2 linked regions of the Lacticaseibacillus paracasei subsp. paracasei genome follow. The protein of the gene in region 1 binds, or shares a complex with, the protein of each later gene. Links are inferred from orthologs where the notes say so. Each region holds a gene or a part of one and is shown on either strand. Other genes may lie near its edges.

Evidence for each region. The genes of interacting proteins can lie anywhere in the genome.
Region 2: the proteins of tsaE (region 1) and tsaD are in contact, whole or in part, in a crystal structure (PDB 6N9A), measured with the Thermotoga maritima proteins. The link is inferred for Lacticaseibacillus paracasei subsp. paracasei from one-to-one orthologs. Residues at the interface, in WP_004082108.1 of Thermotoga maritima: Leu37, Gly38, Lys46, Lys57, Val59, Lys60, Ser61, Thr63, Phe64, Thr65, Leu66, Met67, Val69, Pro71, Tyr82, Arg83, Leu84, Asp86, Asp88, Phe89, Asp93, Ile128, Asp130, Glu131, Arg134; in WP_004082750.1 of Thermotoga maritima: Cys10, Asp11, Arg49, His50, Leu82, Gly84, Gly135, Gly136, Glu154, Thr155, Leu156, Asp157, Asp158, Ser159, Glu162, Asp165, Lys166, Arg169, Leu170, Tyr175, Lys213, Thr214, Leu217, Tyr218, Gln221, Arg222, Asn324.

What each region holds. Positions count from the first base shown.
Region 1 is NZ_AP012541.1:993,966-999,472, forward strand. What follows is about bases 1-2,931. They hold tsaE (tRNA (adenosine(37)-N6)-threonylcarbamoyltransferase complex ATPase subunit type 1 TsaE), read left to right. Parts: upstream 1-1,200; coding sequence 1,201-1,662; downstream 1,663-2,931. Other genes in these bases: LBPC_RS04975 (uracil-DNA glycosylase), read left to right, coding at 1-105; pta (phosphate acetyltransferase), read left to right, coding at 227-1,204; LBPC_RS04990 (ABC transporter ATP-binding protein), read left to right, coding at 2,112-2,931. Also shown: more of LBPC_RS04990, read left to right, coding at 2,932-3,008; LBPC_RS04995 (ABC transporter permease), read left to right, coding at 3,001-4,260; LBPC_RS05000 (3'-5' exonuclease), read right to left, coding at 4,395-4,937; LBPC_RS05005 (exodeoxyribonuclease III), read right to left, coding at 4,949-5,507. UniProt on the Escherichia coli protein: Required for the formation of a threonylcarbamoyl group on adenosine at position 37 (t(6)A37) in tRNAs that read codons beginning with adenine.
Region 2 is NZ_AP012541.1:2,292,677-2,298,172, reverse strand. What follows is about bases 1-2,921. They hold tsaD (tRNA (adenosine(37)-N6)-threonylcarbamoyltransferase complex transferase subunit TsaD), read left to right. Parts: upstream 1-908; coding sequence 909-1,934; downstream 1,935-2,921. Other genes in these bases: LBPC_RS11245 (ABC-F family ATP-binding cassette domain-containing protein), read right to left, coding at 2,642-2,921; LBPC_RS11250 (PTS sugar transporter subunit IIB), read left to right, coding at 2,030-2,365; rimI (ribosomal protein S18-alanine N-acetyltransferase), read left to right, coding at 342-875; tsaB (tRNA (adenosine(37)-N6)-threonylcarbamoyltransferase complex dimerization subunit type 1 TsaB), read left to right, coding at 1-358. Outside these bases: more of LBPC_RS11245, read right to left, coding at 2,922-4,594; LBPC_RS11240 (redox-sensing transcriptional repressor Rex), read left to right, coding at 4,812-5,465.

The DNA of each region.
Region 1 (5,507 bases):
GGCTTCTTTGGCAGTCGCCCGTTTTCGCGCACCAATGCGGCACTAGAAAAAATGGGCGAGGCCCCGATTAATTGGCAGTTACCAGAAACGGTGAAGGCGGATTAACCTGAATTGACTAGCCTTAAGTGGCTCAGACACACTGTTTTTCCATTGTCTTCGACTAGTCACGACCCGATAAAAACGGTATGATGAACAAGAATAAAGCGCTTTTATGGAGGGATAAGATTTGGACCTATTTGAAAGTTTAAAAGACAAGATTAATGGCAAAAATTTACGGATTGTATTTCCGGAGGGCGAAGATCCGCGCGTTTTGGGCGCAGCAGTTCGGCTCGCAGCTGACGGGTTGATACAGGCCATCGTGCTAGGTAATCCTGATAAGATTCAGACATTGGCAGCTGCTAAAAGCTGGGATCTCAGCAAGTTGACAGTTCACGATCCAGCCAACGATGACATTCACGCTAAAATGGTTGCGGCCTTCGTTGAGCGTCGCAAAGGCAAGGCAACCCCAGAACAGGCCGAAAAAATTGTTCAGGATGCCAATTATTTTGGTACGATGCTGGTTTACATGAAGGAAGCAGACGGTATGGTTTCAGGCGCAGTTCATTCAACGGCTGACACAGTCCGGCCTGCTTTGCAAATTATCAAGACGCGTCCTGGCGTGCATTTGGTCAGTGGTGCGTTCATTATGCAGCGTGGCCGTGACGAACGCTACTTATTCGCGGATAACGCCATCAACATTGATCCAGATGCTGATCAGCTGGCTGAAATTGCGGTTGAGTCAGCTAAAACCGCTGCCTTGTTTGATATCGAACCACCGCGCGTCGCCTTGCTGTCATTCTCAACCAAAGGCAGTGCTAAGGGACTGCAAGTAGATAAGGTAGTTGAAGCCACTAAGAAAGCTCATGAACTGGCACCTGATTTGGCCTTAGATGGTGAGTTACAATTTGATGCTGCTTTTGTCCCAAGCGTTGCCAAGCAAAAAGCCCCTGATTCCAAAGTGGCTGGGGAAGCGAATGTTTTCATTTTCCCTGAATTACAATCCGGTAATATTGGTTATAAGATTGCGCAACGATTCGGCGGGTTTGAAGCCATTGGCCCAATTTTGCAAGGTTTGAATCAGCCAGTTTCTGATTTGAGTCGTGGGGCAAATGAAGAGGATGTCTATAAGTTGGCCATTATTACAGCGGCCCAGACCTTGCTATGACAAGTTTGAAAAAAGACTTCACTAGTGAGGCAGCCCTGCAATCCTTTGCGGCTTCACTGGGACCGCAGTTGCAAGCGGGAGACGTTTTGCTGCTGGATGGTGACTTGGGTGCTGGTAAAACTAGTTTCACCAAGGGCTTGGCAAAGGGCTTAGGCATCACCGATTACGTCAAAAGTCCAACATTTACAATTGTTCGCGAGTATCGTCATGGCCGATTACCGCTGTATCATATGGATCTGTATCGCTTAGAAGACGGTGGGGCCGAGGATCTCGGTCTTGAAGAGTACTTCGAAGGTGATGGGGTGTCTGTCGTGGAATGGCCGGATTTTTTGGGATTAAGTGAACCAGAGACCTATCTGATGATTCATTTTCAAAAAGATGACAATGAAGATACAACGCGGCATCTCGAATTTGTGCCGTTTGGCCAACACTATGAGAATTTACTCGAAAGCCTATGATAGCAAGCACGCAAAGAACATTTGCGTGCTTTTTTGATTTGGTTTGGTAAAGTGGTGCAGAACAAAGAAAAGGCGGTGCGTTATGAAATTTGGCGAACAGTTGGCCGCTTTGTTTGTTGGGCTTTTCGTTGGCGAAGTCACAATCTGGGCAGTTATCCACACTTTTCGAAGACAATGGCGTGCATGAGGGTCACAGAATTTGGTCTGGCTACTTTCACTAGGACAATAAATCTACTTTTGATAACACGTTATACTTTGATAACCAAAGTATGCATGGTAGACTATTGACAACGTGAGAAAGTGAGCTAATTCATAACGTGAACAGGCACGTTGGCAAGCTGAGATATTGGTCTTAGGCGTGATGACCAGTTGTTTGTCATTGCTTCTGAGGCTCTTACCATAGAGGCTTGAGCATCTGTGAGCGCGTTTTAAGTAAAGGAGTAGTGGCCATGCTAGAAGTCAAGGATCTTGTGAAGACCTTCGGCACGATGACGGCGGTTGATCAGGAGAGCTTCACCGTTAAACCAGGTGAAATCATGGGGTTGATCGGCCAAAACGGGGCGGGGAAGACGACAACATTTCGGATGATTTTGAATTTTTTGACACCAGACTCTGGTGCCATCACTTGGAATGGTCATCCGTTAACAGCTAAAGATTATGACACCATTGGATATTTACCAGAAGAGCGCGGTTTATATCCAAAGATGCGGGTTCAAGATCAAATTATTTATTTTGCGCGCTTGCGTGGTATGCGCACGTCAGAAATTAAAGCCAAGATTCCAGAATGGATGGACCGATTTCAGGTTAAAGGCAAGCCTACCGATAAAATCAAAGACTTAAGTAAGGGGAATCAGCAAAAAGTTCAGGTCATTGCCACAATGATTCATATGCCAAAGCTGGTTATTCTAGATGAGCCTTTTTCGGGACTTGATCCGGTTAACTCAAGCCTGTTGATGGCTGGCATTCAGATGCTGAAAGATAATGGCGCTGCGATTATCTATTCCAGCCATGATATGGCTAACGTTGAGGCTGTTTCCGATCATCTGGTGATGCTGAAACAGGGACGGATGGTCTTAAACGGAGCGGTTGGTGAGATTCGCGAAAGTTTTGGTCGGACCAAACTATTCATTGAGTCAGGGTTGACTGCCGATGACTTGCGTGAATTTGACGGGGTAACGAAAATCAAGCAGCATGGTCAAGAATTTGAGTTGACCTTAGCCGATCCGGCAGTTGGTCACCAGATTTTTGCTAAAGCAACGGAAAATGGCTACATACCAGAGTTCCGTCAACAACCACCGACACTTGATGAAATCTTCCGTTTGAAAGCAGGTGAAGCTGATGCATAAGTTTTGGGTGGTTATGAGTCAGGTCTATAAGAAAAATGCCAGAAGTGGTTCATGGATTTTTCTAGTATTGTCACCGCTATTTTTCCTTGCGATTGCTTTTGGAATTGTTTTTTATATTTCCAAAACGCAAGCACCTGCTCAGGTCGCAGTTGTCAGTGACGTTGGCGTTGTGCGCCAAGCATTGAGTAAACAAAGTACCAGTGATTTACGCTTTAAGCCGTATACTTCTGCTAAAAAAGCCAATGATGCACTGAACAAAGAAGATCTTGATGGCATTTTAACGGTGAATGCCAAAGATGACTTCAAGTCGCATTATGTTGCTCGCGATAACGGTCAGACAGTTGAGACTTCAACGCTGGTGGCAGCGCTGAGCGGATTGAAATTGAGCAGCACGGCCGCAGCCATGAAGCTGACACCAGCTCAGGTTAAGGCTTTAACGGCACCGCCGACAGTGACATCGAAAACGGTTGCCATTGAGGATGGCAAGCAGGTAGCCAAATCCAATACGGCACAACTTATGAATCATGGCCTTGCGCTCGTTTCAATGGTTTTGATTCTGATGGTCACCATGGTGTATGGTTCTATTCTGGCACAGGAAATTGCAACTGAAAAAGGCTCGCGAATCATGGAGATCCTTTTGTCCTCTGTCAGTGCCACGACGCAATTCTTTGGCAAGTTGGCGGGTATTTTCGCCTTGTTGCTGACACAACTGGTTATTTACGTGATTGCCGGTGTTATCGGCTGGCAATTTTTGAAAAATCAAACAATGGTTGCCGGCTTGTTAAAGCAAGTGGATCTTTCGATACTAGCTTCTGGGACAACCGCCATGATTGCGCTTTTCTTTATCATCGGCACACTCACTTATTCGGTCTTGGCTGCATTAACCGGCTCGCTTGTTTCTAATCAGGAACAAGTCCAGCAAGCTGTTATGCCAATTACCATGCTGGGGATGATCGGCTACTTCATTACAATCGCCGCCCAAGCCAATGATTCGACGCTGGCACAAGTAACAAGCTACGTGCCTTTCTTGAATGTTTTTGTTATGCCAACGCAGATGTCGCTAGGCCGAGCAAGTATGGGTCAGGCATGGGTCAGTGTCGGTATTAGTGTCGTCTTTCTCGCCTTGTTTACTTTCTTTACGGTCGCGGTTTATCGGAATAACGTCTTGGTCTATTCCGGTTCGGGCTTGTGGCAATCAATGAAGACCTCCTTTAGCATTTGGAAGGCGGAACGCGGTGTGGCTAAAAAATAAATATAATTAGGCAAAATAGGCAAAATAAAAAGGCGATTCCTCAGCGGAGTCGCCTTTTTGCATGGCAGCTGTATTCAGCAGTTAATGAGCGCGCAGTCGGGTCAAACGTTGAGCGGTTGCCAGTCGTACCTGAATCAACCCGCTTTTGAAAGTTTCATCATGCTTTTAATCCGCGCTTCGCCAAAGTGCTCATTTTCGGCGATCAAAATCCGTGCACAGGCATAACTATCCGCTAAGGCATTGTGGTGATGCTCAAGCGGAATGTGTAAGGCGGCACTGACAGTATCTAACCGATGATTCGGCAACTTCGGCAAAAATTGTCGCGAGGTTTTAACCGTGTCAATCACTTGATAGCGCGGCGCCGCAATGCCGTAACGATCCAGTGTCAGTCGCATAACCGAAACATCAAACGGTGCATTGTGAGCGGTCACGATCCGACCTGGCGTATAGAACATTTGAATATGCGGCCAAACTTGATCAAATGTTGGCTGATCTTGAACCATTTCAGGGGTGATGCCATGAATGTGAATGTTTTGGGCATCAAACTGCATCTGCGGATTAATAAGGGTGTAAAAACTGTCAACCACCTTATTTTGCTGGACGACCACGAGCGCCAATGAACACGCTGAGGCTCGCTTGCGATTGGCGGTTTCGAAATCCATGGCGATAAAGTCCATCGTATTTTCTCCTAAATCAAGTCTTTTGTGACAAGTTCAACTGGACAGTGGTCACTGCCCATAATGTCGGTCAGAATTTTTGCATCCTGAATATATGGTTTGAAGTCACGGCTGCTGACAAAGTAGTCAATACGCCAACCAGCGTTATTAGCGCGGGCATGGAATCGATAACTCCACCATGAGTAAGTGACGGTATCTGGATACAAGTTCCGGAATGTATCGATAAAGCCGCTATCTAACTGTTTTGTAAAGTCAGCCCGTTCTTCATCGGTAAAGCCGGCGTTGTGGTGATTGGTCTTGTCATTTTTAAGGTCGATTTCTTGGTGCGCGACATTTAAATCGCCGCAGTAAACGAGCGGCTTTTTGGCCGCGAGTTGGTTCGTGTAGGCAAGAAAATCTTTGTCCCATTGCTGGCGGTAATCCAGCCGCTTCAGTTCACCACCAGAGTTCGGCGTATAAACCGTCATCAAATAGAAGTTTGGATACTCTAAGGTAATGATCCGGCCTTCAGTATCATGTTCAGGAACGCCCATCCCATACGTGACATTGAGCGGTTCATGTTTGGTGAAA
Region 2 (5,496 bases), 1.3 Mb from region 1 along the record:
TACAGGTGTCTACCAATGGAACAAGGGCCGGCTGATCAATGTGGTTACAGATCGGCACGTGCCATTAAAACTACTGCTCACTGAATTAGCCACTTTGCACCAGCCGGTGATCTTTGTCGGCAGTGATGCGGCTATGTTTCGGGCTCAGATTATTGAGACCTTGGGCGGATTAGCGCAATTTGCACCGAGTTGGCTAAACTTGCCACAAGCATTACGTTTAGGACAATTAGGGAAAGATCTGCCGCCTGTGTCTGTTTATGATTTTGTGCCGCGTTATCTGCGGCTGACCGAGGCGGAACACAACTGGTTGGAAGCACACCCCGGCAGAGGACATGATGTTTATGTTGAGAAAGTTTAAATCGTGGTTCGATCGCACGACACCTGATGAATTGAGCTTTAAGCCACAAACGATCACGGTTCGCAATAAAGAGTATTTACTGCGGCGTATGACAGAAGACGATGTCGATGCAGCATTAGCGATTGAGCGACGGATTTATCATGATACACCATGGGATCGTTACGCTTTTTTCTCTGAGTTGCGTAAAGTTCGGCATTCGTTGTATTTGGCTGTTGAAGATGCCGGTCAGTTAGTCGCATTAATTGGCACCTGGTTTACCTTAAGTGAGGCCCATGTGACCAACATCGCGGTGGACCCAGCATACCAGCACATGGGTCTGGGACGTTTTTTGATGCAGTTCATGATTGGCCGGGCGATTGATTATGGCAGTCAAAAAATGACGCTTGAAGTGCGGACGAATAACGACATTGCTAAGCATCTGTATCGGTCGCTCGGTTTTCAGGACGGGAAAATTAAAAAAGGTTATTATGTCAGCAATCACGATGATGCACTTGATATGTATCGGCCATTGCCGTAATCGATCATTATCGTCGTTGTAGAGGAGAACAATGTGGCGGCAAGGGAATTAATTTTAGCGTTTGAAAGCAGCTGCGACGAAACCAGTGTGGCTGTCGTTGAAAATGGTGACACAATCTTATCGAACATCATCGCCACACAAATTAAAAGTCATCAACGATTTGGCGGTGTTGTTCCGGAGGTAGCCAGTCGTCATCATGTGGAACAAATTACGTTGGTTACAGATGCAGCGTTGAAAGAAGCGGGCGTCACTTATGATGATTTGACCGCGGTGGCAGTCACATACGGCCCAGGGCTGGTAGGCGCATTGTTAATTGGGGTGACGGCTGCCAAAACCATTGCCTACGCTCATCATTTACCATTAATTCCGGTTAATCACATGGCAGGCCACATTTATGCCGCCCGTTTTGTGAAGCCGCTTGCGTATCCATTACTGGCACTGGCGGTTTCAGGCGGTCATACTGAGTTGGTTTATATGCGATCAGCTGGGGAATTCGAAATCATCGGCGATACACGTGATGATGCCGCCGGTGAGGCTTACGATAAAGTTGGTCGGATTCTGGGCATTCCATATCCGGCTGGTAAAGAAGTTGATCGGTTGGCACATCTTGGTCAAGACACTTTCCATTTTCCACGGGCGATGGATAAAGAAGACAATCTTGACTTTAGCTTCAGTGGCTTGAAATCGGCTGTTATCAACACGGTTCATCACGCCCATCAGTTAGGCCAAGAGCTCAGTCGAGAAGATCTAGCCGCGAGTTTTCAAGCGGCGGTTGTCGATGTTTTGGTTCACAAAACGCAAAAGGCACTGCATCAGTATCCGGTTAAACAACTCATTGTGGCCGGTGGTGTTGCAGCCAATCAAGGGCTTAAAGAAGCCATGAACGAAACCTTGGCTGTGAATTTTCCAGATGTCGATGTGATTGTGCCGCCACTTCGCTTGACGGGTGATAATGGCGCAATGATTGGCGCGGCTGCTCATATTGAATGGGCGAAGCAGCATCTTGCTTCAGAAAGCTTGAATGCTGATCCAGGATTGAGCTTTACCCACGCTTCATAATAAATGCAAGGCCGACAGCGATTTCGTTGACGCCGCCTAACTGTTTTGGTTAGACTTATCTTATAGATAAGTTTGTTAACGAAAGGATGATTCCCATGGCTGAAAAAACGATTATGTTGGTCTGTTCCGCCGGTATGTCAACCTCAATGCTGGTACAACGGATGAAAAAAGCAGCAGAGGCAGATGGCCTTGATGTTGATGTTTTCGCAACGGCAGCAGCAGATGCTGATAATAAACTTGCATCTGAACCCGTATCTGTCCTGATGCTCGGCCCGCAAGTACGCTTTATGGAAAGTCAGTTTGCCGCTAAAGTTGCTGGTACTAATATTCCTATGGCCGTTATCGACATGCGAGCCTATGGGATGATGGACGGTGAAAAGGTTTTGCGGCAAGCCTTGGCGTTGATTGATGAGAAGGCTTCGAGTAAGTAGACAACAAAAATGGTGTTGGAACATCATTGACAGTTAACAATAGGCGAATGATTTTTCCGTAAAAGGAAAATCATTCGCCTATTATTTTCTCGGAGATATTTTTTAAGGCTCAAAGATACCAGTGCCAAGGCGGAGCAATCGTAGGCCAGATGGGCTCGAAGCGCCGTCACAGCACTAGCTATGCGTCGCCACCCCATCTGGCCGGAGATTGCGGAGTTTGGCACGACCAAGGACCATCTTTGGCCGTGCCTATTTTGAATTTAAAGAACAGCAGTTTTAATTGTTATCAGCATGCATATCTTCCAGTTGAATGCCCTTTTCTTCCCAAGCGTCTTCAACTTTAGCTGTTTGTTTTTGAACTGTTTCGAGTTCTGTCTGCAGTGTTTGCATTTTGACATAATCACTGAGGACGTCTGGTGCAGTCATCGCTTTTTGAATTTTGGCCTCTTGTTGGCTAAGATCTTGAAGTTGCTGCTCTAAATCATCCACTTCCCGCTGAAGTTTGCGTTCAGCGCGGGCGTCTTCTTTGGACTGCTGGTAAGAGGTCGCACCAGCAGTTTCAGTTTTTGCCGTTGGCTGAGCAGCGGCTGCGGCGGCTGCTTCTGCCTGAGTTTCGGTGAGTTTTTCTTGATAGTAATCCCAGTTGCCCAGATAAGTAGTGCTGCCGGTCGGGGCAATAGCGACCACATTTGTTGCCAACTCGTTGATGAAGTACCGGTCATGCGAAACAAATAAGACAGTCCCGCTGAAGTCTTTTAAGGCCTGTTCTAGGACTTCTTTGCTGTTGATGTCCAAATGGTTGGTCGGTTCATCAAGCACTAAGAAATTATCGTGTTTCAACGCTAATTTAGTGAGTTCCAGCCGCGCTTTTTGGCCGCCAGATAAGGCACTGACCGGTTTTTGAATGTCGTCCGCCAAAAAAAGGAAGGCCGCGAGCACGGACCGGACATCCTTCTCAGGCATCATCGGGTGATCGTCCCAGATTTCGTCAATGACAGTGTTTTTAGGGTTAAGCTGTTGAATTTCCTGATCGTAATAGCCTACGTCGACATTGGCGCCAAACTTGGCATCTCCTTTAAGAAAAGGAATTTTTCCCAAAACACTTTTCAGTAAAGTAGATTTACCGACACCATTTGGTCCGATGATCGCAATTCGGTCAAACTTATTCACTTGAAAGTCAATCGGGCCAGCCATGGGTTTGTCCGGCTCATAACCAACTGTCGCCTGCTCGACTTTTAAAACTTCATTACCGCTTGGTCGCGTTGGGGTAAAGTTAAAATGCACCGTCTTATTATCGCCAGCAGGTTTTTCAAGCACATCCATTTTTTCTAATTGTTTACGTCGAGCTTGAGCCTGTTTGGTGGTGCTAGCGCGGACAATATTCTTGTCGACAAAATCCTGCAGCTTGGCAATTTCTTCCTGCTGCTTATTGTAAGCCTTCCAAGCTTGAGCTTGACGATCAGCTTTTTGCTTGAGATAGCCGCTATAGTTAGTTTTGTAATGTGTCGCGTGGTGATGATCTAATTCATAGATCTCAGTGACCACGTGATCGAGGAAATATTGGTCATGACTGACAGTTAAAATAGCGCCCGGATAGGTTTTTAAGTACCCTTCAAGCCAACTCAAGGTTTCAATGTCAAGATGGTTGGTGGGTTCGTCAAGGATGATCAAGTCGTGTTTTTCGAGTAGCAGCTTCGCCAGCGCCAATCGAGACCGCTCACCGCCAGATAAAGTGCCAACCGGCTTGTCATAAGTCGTTTCGCCGAACTGAAAACCATGTAAAACGGAACGAATTTCGGCTTCATAGCCATAACCATTTTGTTCGTTAAAGTCATGTTGCAATTGATCGTATTGTTTCATCGTTGCCGCAAAAGCTTCTTTGTCGGCGATGAGTTGCGGATCACCGAGTTTAACTTCTAAGTCATGTATTTGCCGAGCCATCGCTTGTAATGGTGCAAAGACCGTCAGCATTTCTTTAAAAATCGTTTTGTCAGAATCAAGTCCTGAATTCTGTGCTAAATAACCAATTGACAGGTTCTTCATGGTTGTGACCTGACCAGCATCGGGTGGGGCAATACCAGTCAGGATCTCCAGCAGGGTCGTCTTGCCAATGCCGTTGGGCCCGACTAAGCCAATGCGCGCGCCGTTTTGAATTTCTAAGTTGACGTTAGCAAATAATTCATTGCCGTTAAAACTGCGGCCAACTTGTTGCGCCTGCAAAATGATCACAGGGATACCTTCTTTCACAATAATCGTTAGAACCTAATATACCATAGTTTCGTTCATCGGCGCGCGTTCCCCGATGGTCCCTGGATAATAAAAAATTTGCTTGTGAAGATGTATCCGCTTGCCTTCACACTATAAACCAGCTAATATAAGCAAGAGATACTATGTTGGACAGCTCACATGTTCTGCGTGGGAATACTTCTACAGGAGGCTTGCTTATATGGCGGAAACAATCATCCCCAAAGCAACGGCAAAACGCCTGCCCGTGTACTACCGTTATCTGAATTTTCTAGCCAATTCCGGAACAACCAAGATCAGTTCGACTGAATTGTCGGACGCAGTGAAGGTTGATTCGGCAACTATTCGGCGTGATTTTTCATACTTTGGTGCATTGGGTAAACGCGGTTACGGCTATGATGTCGTCGATCTACTTAATTTCTTTAAAAAGATTCTGAATCAGGATCGGTTAACCAATGTCGGGTTAGTCGGTGTTGGCAATCTTGGTCACGCGCTGTTGAATTACAACTTTCGGCAGGCAAACAACATTCGGATTAGTGCTGGCTTTGATATTAATCCCGAATTAGCTGGTACCATCCAAAGCGGTGTCCCAATCTATCCCATGGATGAAATGATCAAACAGATCAAGGATCAGCAAATCGAAATTGTGATTTTGACGGTGCCGATTGATGCTGCGCAACACATTACGGATGATTTGGTTAAAGCAGGGATCAAGGGCATCATGAACTTCACCCCGATTCGCATCTCTGTACCAAGTTATGTTCGCGTGCAAAACGTTGACCTAGCAACAGAATTACAGACGCTCATTTATTTCTTGGAGCATTACGGGCCGACTCTAAAAGAACCAGAAGCATAATTTGTCGAAAACGCCGCTAGTCGGCGTTTTT